3 regions of the Pseudoalteromonas sp. N1230-9 genome follow, and region 3 is predicted to be linked to each of the others. Evidence: predicted binding sites of a transcription regulator. Region 3 holds the regulator's gene; each other region holds the start of a gene.
The links. Region 3 encodes MetJ, which represses methionine synthesis genes. Its sites were predicted from a motif close to TAGACGTCTAGACGTCTA; they were not measured.
Positions count from the first base shown of each region.

Region 1: LY624_RS13165 (methylenetetrahydrofolate reductase) is a predicted target of MetJ. The motif match lies at 2,860-2,877, and genes of this name have one in related genera.
Region 2: metE (5-methyltetrahydropteroyltriglutamate--homocysteine S-methyltransferase) is a predicted target of MetJ. The motif match lies at 2,402-2,419, and genes of this name have one in related genera.

Region 1 covers NZ_CP090419.1:2,828,897-2,833,629, reverse strand. The annotation lists gene LY624_RS13175 (DEAD/DEAH box helicase) at 1-850, shown strand, start outside; gene LY624_RS13170 (sensor domain-containing diguanylate cyclase) at 898-1,863, shown strand; gene LY624_RS13165 (methylenetetrahydrofolate reductase) at 1,860-2,816, opposite strand; gene LY624_RS13160 (M16 family metallopeptidase) at 3,062-4,733, shown strand, end outside.
Region 2 covers NZ_CP090419.1:1,391,838-1,396,570, forward strand. The annotation lists gene LY624_RS06550 (HPP family protein) at 1-60, shown strand, start outside; gene LY624_RS06555 (hypothetical protein) at 76-453, opposite strand; gene LY624_RS06560 (Nif3-like dinuclear metal center hexameric protein) at 604-1,356, shown strand; gene LY624_RS06565 (LysR substrate-binding domain-containing protein) at 1,442-2,329, opposite strand; gene metE (5-methyltetrahydropteroyltriglutamate--homocysteine S-methyltransferase) at 2,617-4,733, shown strand, end outside.
Region 3 covers NZ_CP090419.1:419,000-423,732, forward strand. The annotation lists gene LY624_RS02015 (malic enzyme-like NAD(P)-binding protein) at 1-1,137, shown strand, start outside; gene metJ (met regulon transcriptional regulator MetJ) at 1,229-1,549, opposite strand; gene metB (cystathionine gamma-synthase) at 1,775-3,034, shown strand; gene metL (bifunctional aspartate kinase/homoserine dehydrogenase II) at 3,040-4,733, shown strand, end outside.

The sequences.
Region 1 (4,733 bases), 1.3 Mb from region 3:
AGCAACACCTGGGCGCTTACTTGATCATGTGATTAAAGGCAGTATTAAGCTTTCAAACATTAATGCCTTGGTGTTTGATGAGGCTGATCGCATGCTTGATATGGGGTTCATCGACGAGATAAAACGTATCTTGCGACATGTGCCAAAAGCGCGTCAAACCTTACTTTTTTCAGCCACATTTGACGACAGCATTTTTAACCTTAGCAAACAGCTCTTAAATGACCCTAAGCTGGTTGAGGTGAATAAACGTAATTCCGCTGCGACAGAAGTAGAGCAAGTTGTTTATGCGGTTGATGAAGACCGTAAGCGCGAGCTGGTGTCACATATGATTGGTATGAAAAACTGGCAACAAGTGCTGATATTTACCCGCACCAAACAAACCGCTGATTTACTTGCTAAAGAAATGTGCAAAGACGGCTTAAAAACAGAATCCATTCACGGTGATAAAAGCCAAGGCGCACGTGACAAGGCACTACAAAACTTTAAATCTGGCGCAACGCGTGTGCTTGTGGCAACAGACGTTGCTGCACGTGGTCTTGATATTGCCTCTTTAAGGTACGTGATAAACTATGAGCTGCCTTATGTTGCAGAGGATTATGTGCACCGAATTGGCCGCACAGGGCGAGCGGGTGAGAAAGGTTTTGCAATGTCGCTGGTGAGTATTGACGAACAATACCTGCTTGATGAGATTGATATTTTGCTCGATACACGCCTTACACCTCAATGGTTACCAGGTTATGAACCTGATTTAAGCAAAGAGCCGAAACAAATCAGAAAAAACACCAATAAAGCACGTCGTTCACGAGATAAAAAACGTATTTTAGGAAAAAAAAGTCCGAGACGTCGTTAAATTTGGCGTATATTTAAACTATCCACTGGTTAATTTGAGTGTGTAGTATGTTTGAAGCCAATAAATGTGCATTTCGTCAACCGGACAACCAGTTTTCGCTACAAAAGTGGCAAAAAACAATTGATTTAATGACTGAGCTATTTTCCGCACCAGCTGGTTTTATCGTGCAAAAAAACAATGGTGCGTATCGCATCATTGTGTCAAGCAAACAACAAGAAAACCCCTATGATGTGGGGGCAGAATCAAATGCTGACGATAATATCTTTTGCAAGCAAGTTTTGCGCGACTTAGCACCGCTTTATGTTCCTCATGTGAGTGAGGACAGTCAATGGCATGACAGTCCTTATAGTAAAGATGGCATTGAATCATATTTAGGTGTGCCAATTTGTTGGCCTAATGGAGAACCATTTGGCACATTTTGTGTGATGGATTTTGAACAAACTGATTATCAACCAAGCCTAATAGAACTCATAAAGCAACTCAGAGACATGGTTGAAGATGATTTAGCATTGTTAGATAGCTTCGCACAAATGCGTGAAATTGCCATGCTAGACCCATTAACGAATATTTATAACCGTCGCGCCTTGGACTTACTCTCGCAACATAAATTAAATCTAGCAGCTCGTCTAGGCTTTGAAGTATGCTGCTTATTTATTGATGTTAATAACTTTAAACCGCTTAATGATAATTTTGGTCATGAGGTGGGAGACCAAGCTCTAATTAGCCTTGCTGACTCAATGAAAGGCACCTTACGAGAGGCTGATATTATCGGTCGACTAGGTGGTGATGAGTTTGTTGCCCTTCTTCAAGCAACGAGTGGTGATTGTATCGATACGATTATGAAAAAGCTTGAGACCAAGTTTAAGGCAAACCTGCAAAGTCAGGGCTTGCCAGAACTTAGCCTCAGTATCGGCTATGCGATGCTTACTCAACATAATGAAACATTTGCTGATCTTCTAAAACGTGCAGACGAAGATATGTATGAGAAAAAGCAAGCCTATAAACGTGATTAGGCTATTTGCTTCTCTGCTAGGTTTAATTCCATCGTTGCTTTAAGTAAACGGTAAAGATTGATAGATGCATCAATTTCTTCTTTACGGTTAGTTAAACTCTCAATATTTAAGCCAAGCGGTACATTTAAATGAGCGCAACTTTGCAATATTAGGTCGAGGTTTTCACGGCAAATACGTACAGACTCGCTTAGTGGGTTCGCGGAATCAAGCATGCGCCATTTTGTTGCCTCTGGTACAGATATACCCAACCACTGCATAAACTCAAGTGTTTTCTCACCACCACAGGGGGTGAAAGTAAGAATGATTCGTTTCGGTGAAATGCCAAGTGCTTTACAGCTACGCGCATAACTGGTGATTAAGTCGATTGTAGCCTGTGCGTTATACACAGCTTGGGAGATAAAAAACTGACAACCTTGCTCAGTTTTTTCAAGCAATCGCTCATGCTCATTGCGTTTGCTAGCATGACGCTCAGCTATGGTAACGCCACCTAAAAATATATCATTATCTTGTTTTTGAAGTGTTTTATAAGCATCAGGCAGGCTCAATTTGATATCGCCATGAGATGATGGGCTACCAACTAACACTAAGTTTTTTAAATCAAAATCATTACGAGTTTCTGCTAGCCATTCGTTAAACTCAGCTTCACCGCGTTGAGCAACGCTTTTGTACGTAATAACATCTTGTTGAGACAAGTTACGTAATAAATGAGAGTACTCACGTGGATCGACGGTTTCTTTGAATGGAAATGGGCGTGGTTTTGCCGTACGACTACTTTCATCTTGAATGTCATAGATAATCACACCATCGTATTCAATTTCGTGTAAACGACCTAATAGCTTTTGCGCAATGGTTTCAAGCTGAGCTTTATCAGTGCCAGATTTAGGCGGTGTGGTACCAATAAGGTAAACACCTTGATTGGTGTCTTCAATTTTCTCTTGTAATGATAAAGCCATAATCCTCATTCCAGCTGTAGTTGCGTCTATGAGGATAATATAGCAGCCATTTAGACGTCTAGATAGATTTTTTTCGTGAAAGTTTTTCAATGACTATGAATTTTGCTCAACTTAAAAGGCCGTTGTTCGTAAAAACTGACACACCTGTTTACATTAATTCTGCCTTCAACCCTCATATTTTCTGGTACTTTGGTGCATAATCAACGGTTAATAACTATGAGAAAAATAACTAACAAGGGAACATAATGAAATTTAGATTATTAGCAACAGCCGTTGCTGTCACGCTAGCGCTCGGCGGATGCGCAAGCAATTCACAGTCAACGATGGTTAAAGAAGTCGAGGTTGAGCAGTCAGTAAGCCAAGATGATAATCGTGTATTTAGCCAAGATTACCTATTAGAAGAGCTTGAAAACGGTCTTCGTGTAATGGTGGTAAAAACAGATTACCCAGATGTTGTATCACTGCAAATTCCAGTATCGGTTGGTTCACGTAATGAGGTTGAAGCAGGTAAAACCGGTTTTGCACACTTCTTTGAGCATATGATGTTTAAAGGCTCTGAAAAATTCCCGCAAGATGTGTATTCAGATATTCTAAAAAACTCAGGTGTTGATAATCGCGCATACACAACCAATGATTACACTAACTACCACTTAAACTTCTCAAAAGAACACTTAGATAAAGTACTCGAAATCGAAGCGGATATTTTTCAAAATCTGACGTACAGCGAAGAGCAGTTCCGCACTGAAGCGCTGACTGTAAAAGGGGAATATCTAAAGAATAATGCCAGCCCAATTCGTAAATTACTTTCTGCTGTTCGTAATGAAGCATTCGAAAAGCATACGTATAAGCATACCACTATGGGCTTTTTTGAAGACATTGAAGCTATGCCTGATCAAATGGCGTATGGTAAAGAGTTCTTCGCTAAGTTTTATAAACCTGAATATGTATCTTTAGTTATTGTTGGTGATGTTGATCCACAAGAAACCATGGCAATGGTGAAAAAGCACTGGGGCAACTGGGAAAAAGGTGATTACCAAGCTGATATTCCTGTTGAACCAAAACAACAAGCAGCAAAATATGTGCATGAAAAAAATGATGGTTTACCAGGTCACTGGTTGCTTGTGTCTTACAAAGGCACAGCATGGGATCCAACTCAAAAAGACCGCGCAGCCCTTGGTTTGATCTCACAGCTTTATTTCTCAAACAACTCGGCACTTTATCAAGAGCTTGTTGTTGATAAACAAATTGCCAGCCAAATGTTTACCTATAACCCTGATACTAAAGATCCTGGGTTATTACATGTTTTTGTAAAAGTCGAAAACGAAGCGGACCTTGCAAAAGCGCGTGATGCGATTAACCGTACTTATGCACAAGCGCGCACGGAGCTTGTTGATGCGCAAAAGTTAGCTGATTTAAAATCTAACTTAAAATACAGTTTTATTAATGGTCTTGATTCATCGCAGTCAATTGCCTCAACGCTTGCAAGCTACATGCACTTTGAGCGCGACCCTGAAGTGATAAACCAACTGTATGCAACTGCTGATAGCATCACTCCAGAAGATATCAAAGCGGTAGCAAACAAATATTTTGTTGATTCAAGCCGCACCACAGTGACAATGTCGGCGCTTGATAAAGTGGCAGGCTTTGATCACGAGGTTGACTTAAACGAGGCAGTGGCGAATATTGAGCAAGCCCCAACAGAGCGTCATTTTAAAGTACTTGATAAAACAAATAGCTCGCCACTGGTTGATGTTAACTGGTTATTCAATACCGGTGCAGCGGCTGATCCACAAGGCAAAAAAGGCTTAGCGGTACTCACTGCTGCAATGCTAGCGCAAGGTGGCTCTGAAACTATGAGCTACAAAGATATTCAAAAAGCGTTATACCCACTGGCGGGAAGCTTTGGCTATCAAATCG
Region 2 (4,733 bases), 970 kb from region 3:
TTAAATATTCTGCTGGAAGGATATAAAAAACCGCTAACGAGTAGCGGTTTTTTAAAATGAATGCATGTAATTAAATTACACAACACCACGTGGTAAACGACAATCGTGGTCTTTTTCAGCTAGGTTAACAATCCAAAGCTCTTCAGCTTTGTAACCATCATCGTTTGCTTTAACAACAGTGAACGATGCTTTTTTTGCTGTTTTAGCTGGCGCAGCGGTTTTAGTTTTGGTTTTTTTCGCTGGGGCTTTTGGTGCTTCTTCTGCCTTAGGCTCAGCTGTTTTACCAGAAGTAAGCTCTTCAGTCAGCGCTGCAACATCGGCTAGGCGCAAGTTTTTGCCACCATCGATGCTATACCAACCAGGTTTTGTAGTAATTTCAGGTTTCTTACCATTCGCTGCTTCGTATGCTGCTTCGAAGGCATTTAACACTTCTGTTTTGTCTAGTTTGCTCATCAGAGACCCTATACGTTGTAAACACAGATTAAGAATATATATTTATACCTATTTTTAGCTTACTTTTCAATTTTTTGCGATTTTCCTTCCATTTTTCGCTCATAACCGCCAAAATTTGCACAAAATAGAGGGTTGGAGAACGATTTTTATATGCAACGCAAACAATTTACTCAATTATTAAACGACATTCTTAAACCTGACTCAATCGCTGATTTTTGCCCCAATGGTTTACAAGTTGAAGGTTCGAGCGTAGTAAAAAAAATAGTAACGGGTGTAACAGCAAGCCAAGCATTGATTGATGCCGCTATTGCAGAAAATGCAGATACGATTTTGGTGCACCATGGCTATTTCTGGAAAGGAGAGTCGCAGCCAATTACGGGAATGAAAAAACGCCGTATTGCAGCGCTTTTAAACAATGATATTAATTTATATGGCTATCATTTACCGCTAGATATACACCCTGACATTGGTAATAACGCACAATTGGCAAAGTTACTCGATATTGAGTTCACTGGAGGGCTTGAATCCGGTCCAAATAGTGTGCCAGTAAAAGGGCGTTTAAAAACACCATTAACTGGTGAAGAATTTGCCGACAAAATAACCCAAGTACTCAATCGCGCACCGTTAACAAGCTTAGTTAGAGAAGAGAAAATCGACACTATTGCTTGGTGTACTGGTGGTGGACAAGGGTATATTGATTTAGCAGCCTCGCAGGATATTGATGCTTATTTGACAGGTGAAGCATCTGAACAAACTATTCACAGCTCACGTGAACAAGGTATCGATTTTTTTGCAGCAGGTCACCACGCGACAGAGCGTTACGGCATTAAAGCGCTGGGTGAGCTATTAGCTGAGCAGCATGGTTTTGATGTCACCTTTATTAATATCGATAATCCAGTCTGACTCTATGGAGACTTCTGCGCCCCTGCATCAAACCAGTGGCGCATATTTCACTGGTAAAATGGACTAAACCAGTAAGGGGGCTTTTTTAACGGCCGTTATTTTGTTTACACGTATTTAAAAAGTGACGATAAACAGGGTTATCTTTCATATTTTTTTTCATTGCTAAATACATCGGGCGTGTTAACCCTAATGCACCTAACGGAATGGATTTAATGAGCCCTTGGCTTTCATAAGGGGTCACTAACCAATCCGGCAAAGCCGCAACCCCCATACCTGCGCTCACTAATTGGAATATCAATAAGCCTTGGTCAACCGTTTTCAGCGTGCCATCAAATCGTGCATTTTGAATAAAATGTTTAAAGATATCTTGGCGTTCACGTGGGATGGGGTAAGAAATTATCGTTTCGTTTTTTAAGTCCAGTGCGGTGACATAGGCTTTTTTAGCCAGTTCATGATCAGGCGAAACAATCAGTTTTAACTTAAAATCAAATAAGTGCGCATATTCTAATTTGTCTGGCTCACGGATATCAGATGTGAGTACTAAGTCCAATTCATCATTCATCAAATCAGGAATAGCGTCATAACTAAAGCCTCTTTCATAATCGACTTTAATATCTGGCCAAAAGTTGTTGAACTCTTTTATCGTCGGTAATAACCAGTGAAAGCAAGCATGGCATTCGACACTTAAACGCAGGTTTGAAATTGGTTGATTAAGGCTTTCTTTTAAACGACATTTTGTTGCTTCAACACGTGGTAAAACTTCGTTTGCTAACTCCAGTAACAGCATACCTTGTGGGGTAAAGCGTACGGGCTGAGTTTTACGCTCGAAAAGTTGGCAGTCTAACTTATTCTCAAGATCTTTAATTTGATGCGATAAAGCCGATTGAGTTAAAAACAACTCTCGGGCTGTATTGACCAAAGATCCTGTTTCTTTAAGGGTTGCTATGGTTTTTAAGTGTTTAATATCGATCATCTTTAAAAAATCTCATGAAAAATGTGAGTCAAACTCAGATTACGGACATAGTACGCCTACAATCATGTTTTTTCAACGTCTAGACGTCTAAAATTTCAGAGGAATTTTACCTCATATTTACAATATACTTTTATTACTTAAATTGACAGCGTTGTCATTTGTTTTTTATTTAAATTGTTTTTTAAATCCATGAAATTACCTCAAGTTGAAACTGAGAAAGCATCAGTTGAATTAGATTTATCTCATCGCTAATGTTTTAGACATCTAAACAGCTAAATGGAATGGATATGGCACAATTACATAATTTAGGCTTTCCTCGAATAGGAAAGAAACGTGAGTTAAAGTTCGCAATAGAATCTTATTGGGCAGGAAAAATAAACCAACAGGTATTACTCGAACGAGGTAAGTCTATTCGAGAAGAAAACTGGGCACTACAAGCTAATGCCGGTATTGACTTACTGCCTGTAGGTGACTTTGCTTGGTATGATCATGTTTTGAATACATCACTTTTGGTGGGAGCAATTCCAAAGCGCCATCATAGTGAGGAAGGTAACGTTGACTTAGATACACTTTTTAGAATTGCTAGAGGGCAAGCGCCTACTGGATGTCAATGTGCGGCAAGTGAGATGACAAAATGGTTTAATACAAATTATCACTATATTGTTCCTGAGTTATCGGAAGATCAAACATTCGAACTGACTTGGACTGAACTATTTGAGCATGTGCAAGAAGCTCATCAATTAGGCCACAAGGTGAAGCCTGTGTTGGTTGGTCCTGTGACTTATTTACATTTGGCTAAGCCTGCTGGAAAGTCGTTTGATACGTTATCATTACTCGAAAGACTTTTACCTGTCTATCAACAGGTATTAGCTAAGCTTGCAAAGCTGGGTGTTGAGTGGGTTCAAATAGATGAACCAGTTCTTGCTTTAGAATTAAACCATGGCCAGCAAAAGGCACTTAAAACAAGTTTTGCAACGCTTTCAGGACAAGGTGTTAAGTTACTACTTGCCAGTTATTTTGACTCGGTAGATGATTATTTTGCCGATATAGCTAATTACCCTGTAGACGGTGTGCATTTTGATTGTGTTGCAGGAAATAACGATATATCAAAGCTTGATACCTTAATAACACAACAACAGGTACTTTCACTGGGTATTATTGACGGTCGTAATATATGGCGCAGTGATTTAACGCAGAAGTATTCTGTATTACACGCGTTAGCTAAAAAAAGAGGCGATAACCTGTGGCTTGCACCATCTTGTTCGTTGCTTCATACACCTGTCGATTTAGATCAAGAGCAGCAATTAGATAGTGAAATAAAATCGTGGCTTGCTTTTGCCAAACAAAAGGGCGAAGAGTTACAACTATTGCGTAATGCGCTTAACACAGGGCAAACACAGTTGCTGTGCGATTACAGTGAGCCAGTTAAGAAACGTTTAATATCAGCAAGAGTTAATAATCAAGATGTACAAAACCGTCTGAGTACATTAACTAACAAAGATGCTAAACGGTCTAGTCCATTCTCAGCTCGAATAGCCAAACAGCAAAGCGCACTTGGGCTACCTTTACTACCGACCACCACGATAGGATCTTTCCCGCAAACTCAATCGATACGTAAAGCACGTAAAGAATTTAAAGCGGGGGTTTTGCCTGCTGCTGAGTATCGTCAGCAGATGGAAGCAGAAATTCGCTATGCTGTTGAAGAGCAAGAGGCGTTACAGCTCGATGTTTTGGTGCATGGTGAGGCAGAGCGTAACGATATGGTTGAGTACTTTGCGGAGTTTTTGCAAGGCTTTGCATTCACCCAATTTGGTTGGGTACAAAGTTATGGCACGCGTTGTGTAAAACCCCCGATTATTTGGGGCGATGTGTCGAGAGAGCAATCTATGACAGTTGAATGGACGCGTTATGCACAATCTCTAACAACGAAAAAAATGAAAGGAATGCTAACTGGCCCAGTGACTATTCTATTTTGGTCATTTATCCGTGATGATTTAAATAAACCTACTATTGCTAAGCAAATAGCATTAGCGCTTCGTGATGAGGTTGTCGATTTAGAGCAAGCTGGTATAAAGATAATTCAAATCGATGAGCCCGCTTTTAGAGAGGGTATGCCATTAAAATCAAGTGACTGGCAATCGTACTTGGATTGGGCTGCTTATGCGTTTCGTGTTTGTGCATCGAAAGTGGCAGATGAAACACAAATTCATACTCATATGTGTTATGCGGAGTTTAACGACATCATCGCGGGTATTGCAGACATGGATGCAGATGTCATCACGATAGAAACATCTCGTTCAAATATGGAGCTATTAAAAGCATTTGAGGATTTTGACTATCCGAATGATATCGGGCCTGGGGTATATGATATTCACAGCCCAAATATCCCCGATATTGCTTGGAT
Region 3 (4,733 bases):
TTAGCTTATAGCCCAGGTGTGGCTGAACCGGTTCGTGAAATCGCTGCTGACCCAGCAAATGCTTACAAATATACTGGTAAAGGTAACATGGTTGCGGTGATTTCAAACGGTACCGCAATTTTAGGTTTAGGTAACCTAGGCCCTCTTGCATCAAAACCTGTTATGGAAGGTAAAGCCTTACTATTCAAACGTTTTGCTGGCCTTGATTCAATTGATATTGAAGTAAAACATCGCACTACAGAAGATTTCATCAATACGGTTGCAAACATCGCTGATACGTTTGGCGGCATCAACCTAGAAGATATTAAAGCACCAGAGTGTTTTGAAATTGAAAAAGCGCTTATCGAGCGCTGCGATATTCCAGTTTTCCACGATGACCAACATGGTACAGCTATTGTTACTGCTGCCGGTATGCTTAATGCCCTTGAAGTACAAGGCAAAGATATCGAAGATGCCATTATCGTATGTTTAGGTGCAGGGGCAGCTGCTGTTGCTTGTATGGAGCTGTTAATTAAGTGTGGTGCATTACGTGAGCATATCTATATGCTTGACCGTAAAGGTGTGATCCATACTCGCCGCGATGATTTAAACGAATATAAGCAGTTATTTGCTAACAACACTGATAAACGTACATTACAAGACGTTATTGCTGATGCGGATGTCTTTGTAGGTGTATCTGGGCCAGATCTATTGACGGCGGATGACTTAAAGCTAATGGCAGACAAACCAGTTGTGTTTGCGTGTTCAAACCCAGATCCTGAGATTGCTCCAGAAGTTGCACACAGTGCGCGCAATGATTTAATTATGGCAACGGGTCGTTCAGATTTTCCTAACCAAGTAAATAACGTGCTTTGTTTCCCGTTTATTTTCCGTGGTGCGCTTGATGTGCGTGCAACGGCAATTAATGATGAAATGAAAATTGCAGCTGTACATGCTATTCGTGGTATTGCCAAAGAGCCAGTACCAAGCGAAGTATTAAAAGCGGCTGGCGTTGAATCACTTGAGTTTGGTGCCGAGTACATTATTCCTAAGCCAATGGACCCGCGTTTATTACCACGTATCGCACGTGCTGTTGCAGAAGCGGCAGTTGAATCAGGCGTTGCGCAAATTGAAATGCCCGAAGATTACATGCGTTAAATTTAATTAAGCGAACTAGTTTAACGCGAATAAAAAAACTCAGCCTTTGCTGAGTTTTTTTATGCTTATGAATCGGCGTTTATCCGATGGCTTATTCAGAATCAAGTACAGGGATATCTAATCCCATTTCTAGCATGATCTTTTTAACTTCTTCAGGGACTTTTTCAGGGTTGTCTTTGCGTAAGTCGTCATCATTTGGTAATGGCTGACCTGTAAAAGCATGTAGAAAGGCTTCGCATAGAAGTTCACTGTTGGTCGCGTGTCGCAGATTATTGATCTGACGACGTGTACGTTCATCTGTTAATACTTTTAGTACATTGAGCGGAATTGATACGGTAATTTTTTTAACTTGTTCTGATTTTTTACCGTGTTCTGCGTATGGGTGAATGTATTCACCGTTCCATTTAGCCATAAGTTATTTCGTTGCCTCGGTTATAAGTAGCTTACGCCTTTTTCACAGCGCAAAGATGCGGAAATTTTATCTCTTTAAAAAAGATAGTCAAATACTAGTTATTTAGCCATCTAGTAGTGTAAATGTATAAACTTCCATGTGTGAGTCACAAATGCTTTGACTTCTTATAATTGATCATCTAACCTTTTAGACGTCTAAACATCCAATCAATGAGTAGGTGATGAAATGAGTGAAAAAAATAAAGCGACGATAGCTGTTCGTCATGGTATCGAAGCTGATAAACATCATGGTGCTGTCGTTCCACCTATCTATTTATCAACCACCTATTCATTTGCTGATTTTGATACTAAACGTCAATATGACTACGGACGCAGTGGTAATCCAAATCGAGATATCTTAGCTGAAACATTGGCTGAACTTGAAGGTGGTGCAAAAGGTATTATTACTGCAACAGGTATGTCAGCGGTGCATTTAGCGACGCAGCTATTAAACAGTGACGACACTTTAGTGATTCCACATGACTGTTATGGCGGTAGTTACCGTTTGTTCACGTCATTAGAAAAGCGTGGGTTATTAAAACTAAAAGTTTTGGATTTAACTAAAGCTGAGAATCACCAAGAAATTTTAGCAATCAAACCAAAGCTTATCTGGATAGAGACACCCAGTAATCCAATTTTGCGTTTAACTGATATAAAAGCAATCACTTCGGTTGCTAAGCAATGTGGAGCCTTAGTTGCTGCAGATAATACGTTCTTATCACCAGCACTACAAAATCCAATTCAGTTTGGTGTAGATATCGTCGTACATTCAACAACTAAGTATATAAATGGTCACTCCGATGTAGTGGGTGGTGCAGTGATTGCTGCAACACAAGAGCTTGGTGATGAACTAGCTTGGTGGGCAAATAACATCGGTATCACAGGAGCACCATTTGACAGTTATTTAACCCTTCGTGGTTTACGAACATTAAATGTGCGTTTAAAACAACATCAAGAAAATGCGTTTGCAATCGCTCAGTATTTAGAAAATTCGCCTTTTGTTAGTCAGGTTTATTACCCAGGTCTTGCTTCTCACCCTCAGCATGAGCTCGCTAAAGCGCAGCAACGTGGCTTTGGTGGCATGGTGAGCTTTGATATTAAAGGTGATATTAACGACGCTGCTGCGTTTTTAACAAGCTTAAAAGAGTTTAGTCTTGCAGAGTCATTAGGTGGAGTTGAGAGCCTTATTTGTCATCCCGCAACAATGACTCATGCTGGCATGGAGCCTAAAGCACGCCTTGAGGCCGGTGTGGGCGATACACTCATTCGTATTTCTGTCGGTATTGAAGATATTAACGACTTAATTGCTGATCTTGAACGTGTTTTCAATCAAGTTAAGCCTGGCGAAGGCTTACAAGCGAGCCAACCTAAAGGCGCTCAAGTACAGTCAACTAGTCAGCAAAATACATCGTTTAAGTTAACGCCTGCACATACGGCATTGTGGTAGAAGAAATGGTTAATATTGTTCATAAATTTGGTGGTTCGAGCCTAAGCTCGGCCGAGCGGTATCAAGCAGTTGCGAACATTGTGTTGGCGAACACTGAGCAAGGCGATTGTGTTGTTGTATCAGCCTCTGGGAAAACGACAGACACACTTGTAAAGCTCTGGCAGAGCTATCAACAAAATGATAATCAAGCTGTGAGTGATATTTTATTGCTTATTGATAATAATCAGCGTGCACTAATCGAGCAGCTATTAGTGTCGCAGAGTAAGCAGCATGCATTAGCTAAACTAAAAGATGAATTAGCATCACTGACAGAGTTAATTGCCCAGCAACAATTACAAGAAGCACCTTTACTTGCTCATGGTGAAGTTTGGTCTGCTCGGTTACTTGCAGCTTATTTAAATCAACTCGGTTTAGAATCTAAAGATGTTGATGCAAGACAACTCTTTACTTTGCATGATGGTCAATTGTTACATCAAAAAAACCAGCAAAGTTGCAGTGAGTTAATCAGCCAAAACCAGATCAATGTTGTAACAGGCTTCATTGCCGCTGATTGCCAAGGCAATACCGTAACGCTAGGGCGAAATGGCAGTGACTACAGTGCCACATTACTGGCTAGTTATACCTTTGCAAAGCAGGTATCAATTTGGACTGATACACAAGGTGTATTTAGTACAGATCCTCGCAAAGTTAAAAATGCTGTTAAATATAACAAGGTATGCCGTGAACAAGCGAATTTGTTAGCCCGCTTAGGTAACCCTGTATTGCATGCTAAGACATTGTCGCCGCTAAAAGGTAGCGACATTAAACTCGTTGTAAGAAGCAGCTTTGACTGTGAGGCAAGCCCAACAGAGGTTGTAAAAGAGGGGTACAGTAAAGCTAAACGTTTTATTACGACCCTCGATAACATTGACTTACTTCGTGTTGATAAATTAAGTAGTGGCGAAGTGGGTGAGTTGAGCCAGTTGATTCAGCATAGCCTGCATCACTTTGTGAAAGCCGGCGATACGTATCTATTAGTCCCAGGCTCGTGTACACATCAAGTTGTAAGTTACCTTGCAGGGCGTGCCAATATTGTTGAGTCAAATTTAAGTGGTTGTGCGGTGGTAGCGCCAAGCAGTGATATTAGCTCACTCGCAGAGCAAACAACGGCGTTATTAAAAGAGCAAAGTATCAACACACGCTTTGTACAGCAAGATGAAAACTACGTGTTAGTTTTAAAAGACCAAGCGATTGATAGTGACGTGTTGACCTTACTACACGACAAGTTAATTAATAAAGGCCAAGAGTTGGCTGTGATTGTTGCTGGGCTGGGTAATGTGGGAGAGGTATTCCTGACACAACTACAAGCGCAGCTAAAACGCCTTTCAGAGCACTATGAAGTGAAAGTGGTCGCTTTACTTCGCTCTAAGCAAATGCTGTTTAGTGCTAGTGGTTTAAACACTGATATGTGGCAAGAGCAGTGGCAAAATGAAGCGCAAAACTACGAAAAAGAAGAGCTACTAACACGTATTAGTGAACTTGATTATGAGCACAAAGTGATCGTAGATATCACAGCTAGTGAAGCGTTTAGCCTCTTATACCCTGATTTTGTTGAGCTTAACTGCCATCTGATCAGTGCTAATAAATATGCTGGTACCGCAGCTAATAGTTGGTATCAAAACTTACGCACTAATTTAGCCGAGCGCAATTTATTATGGCG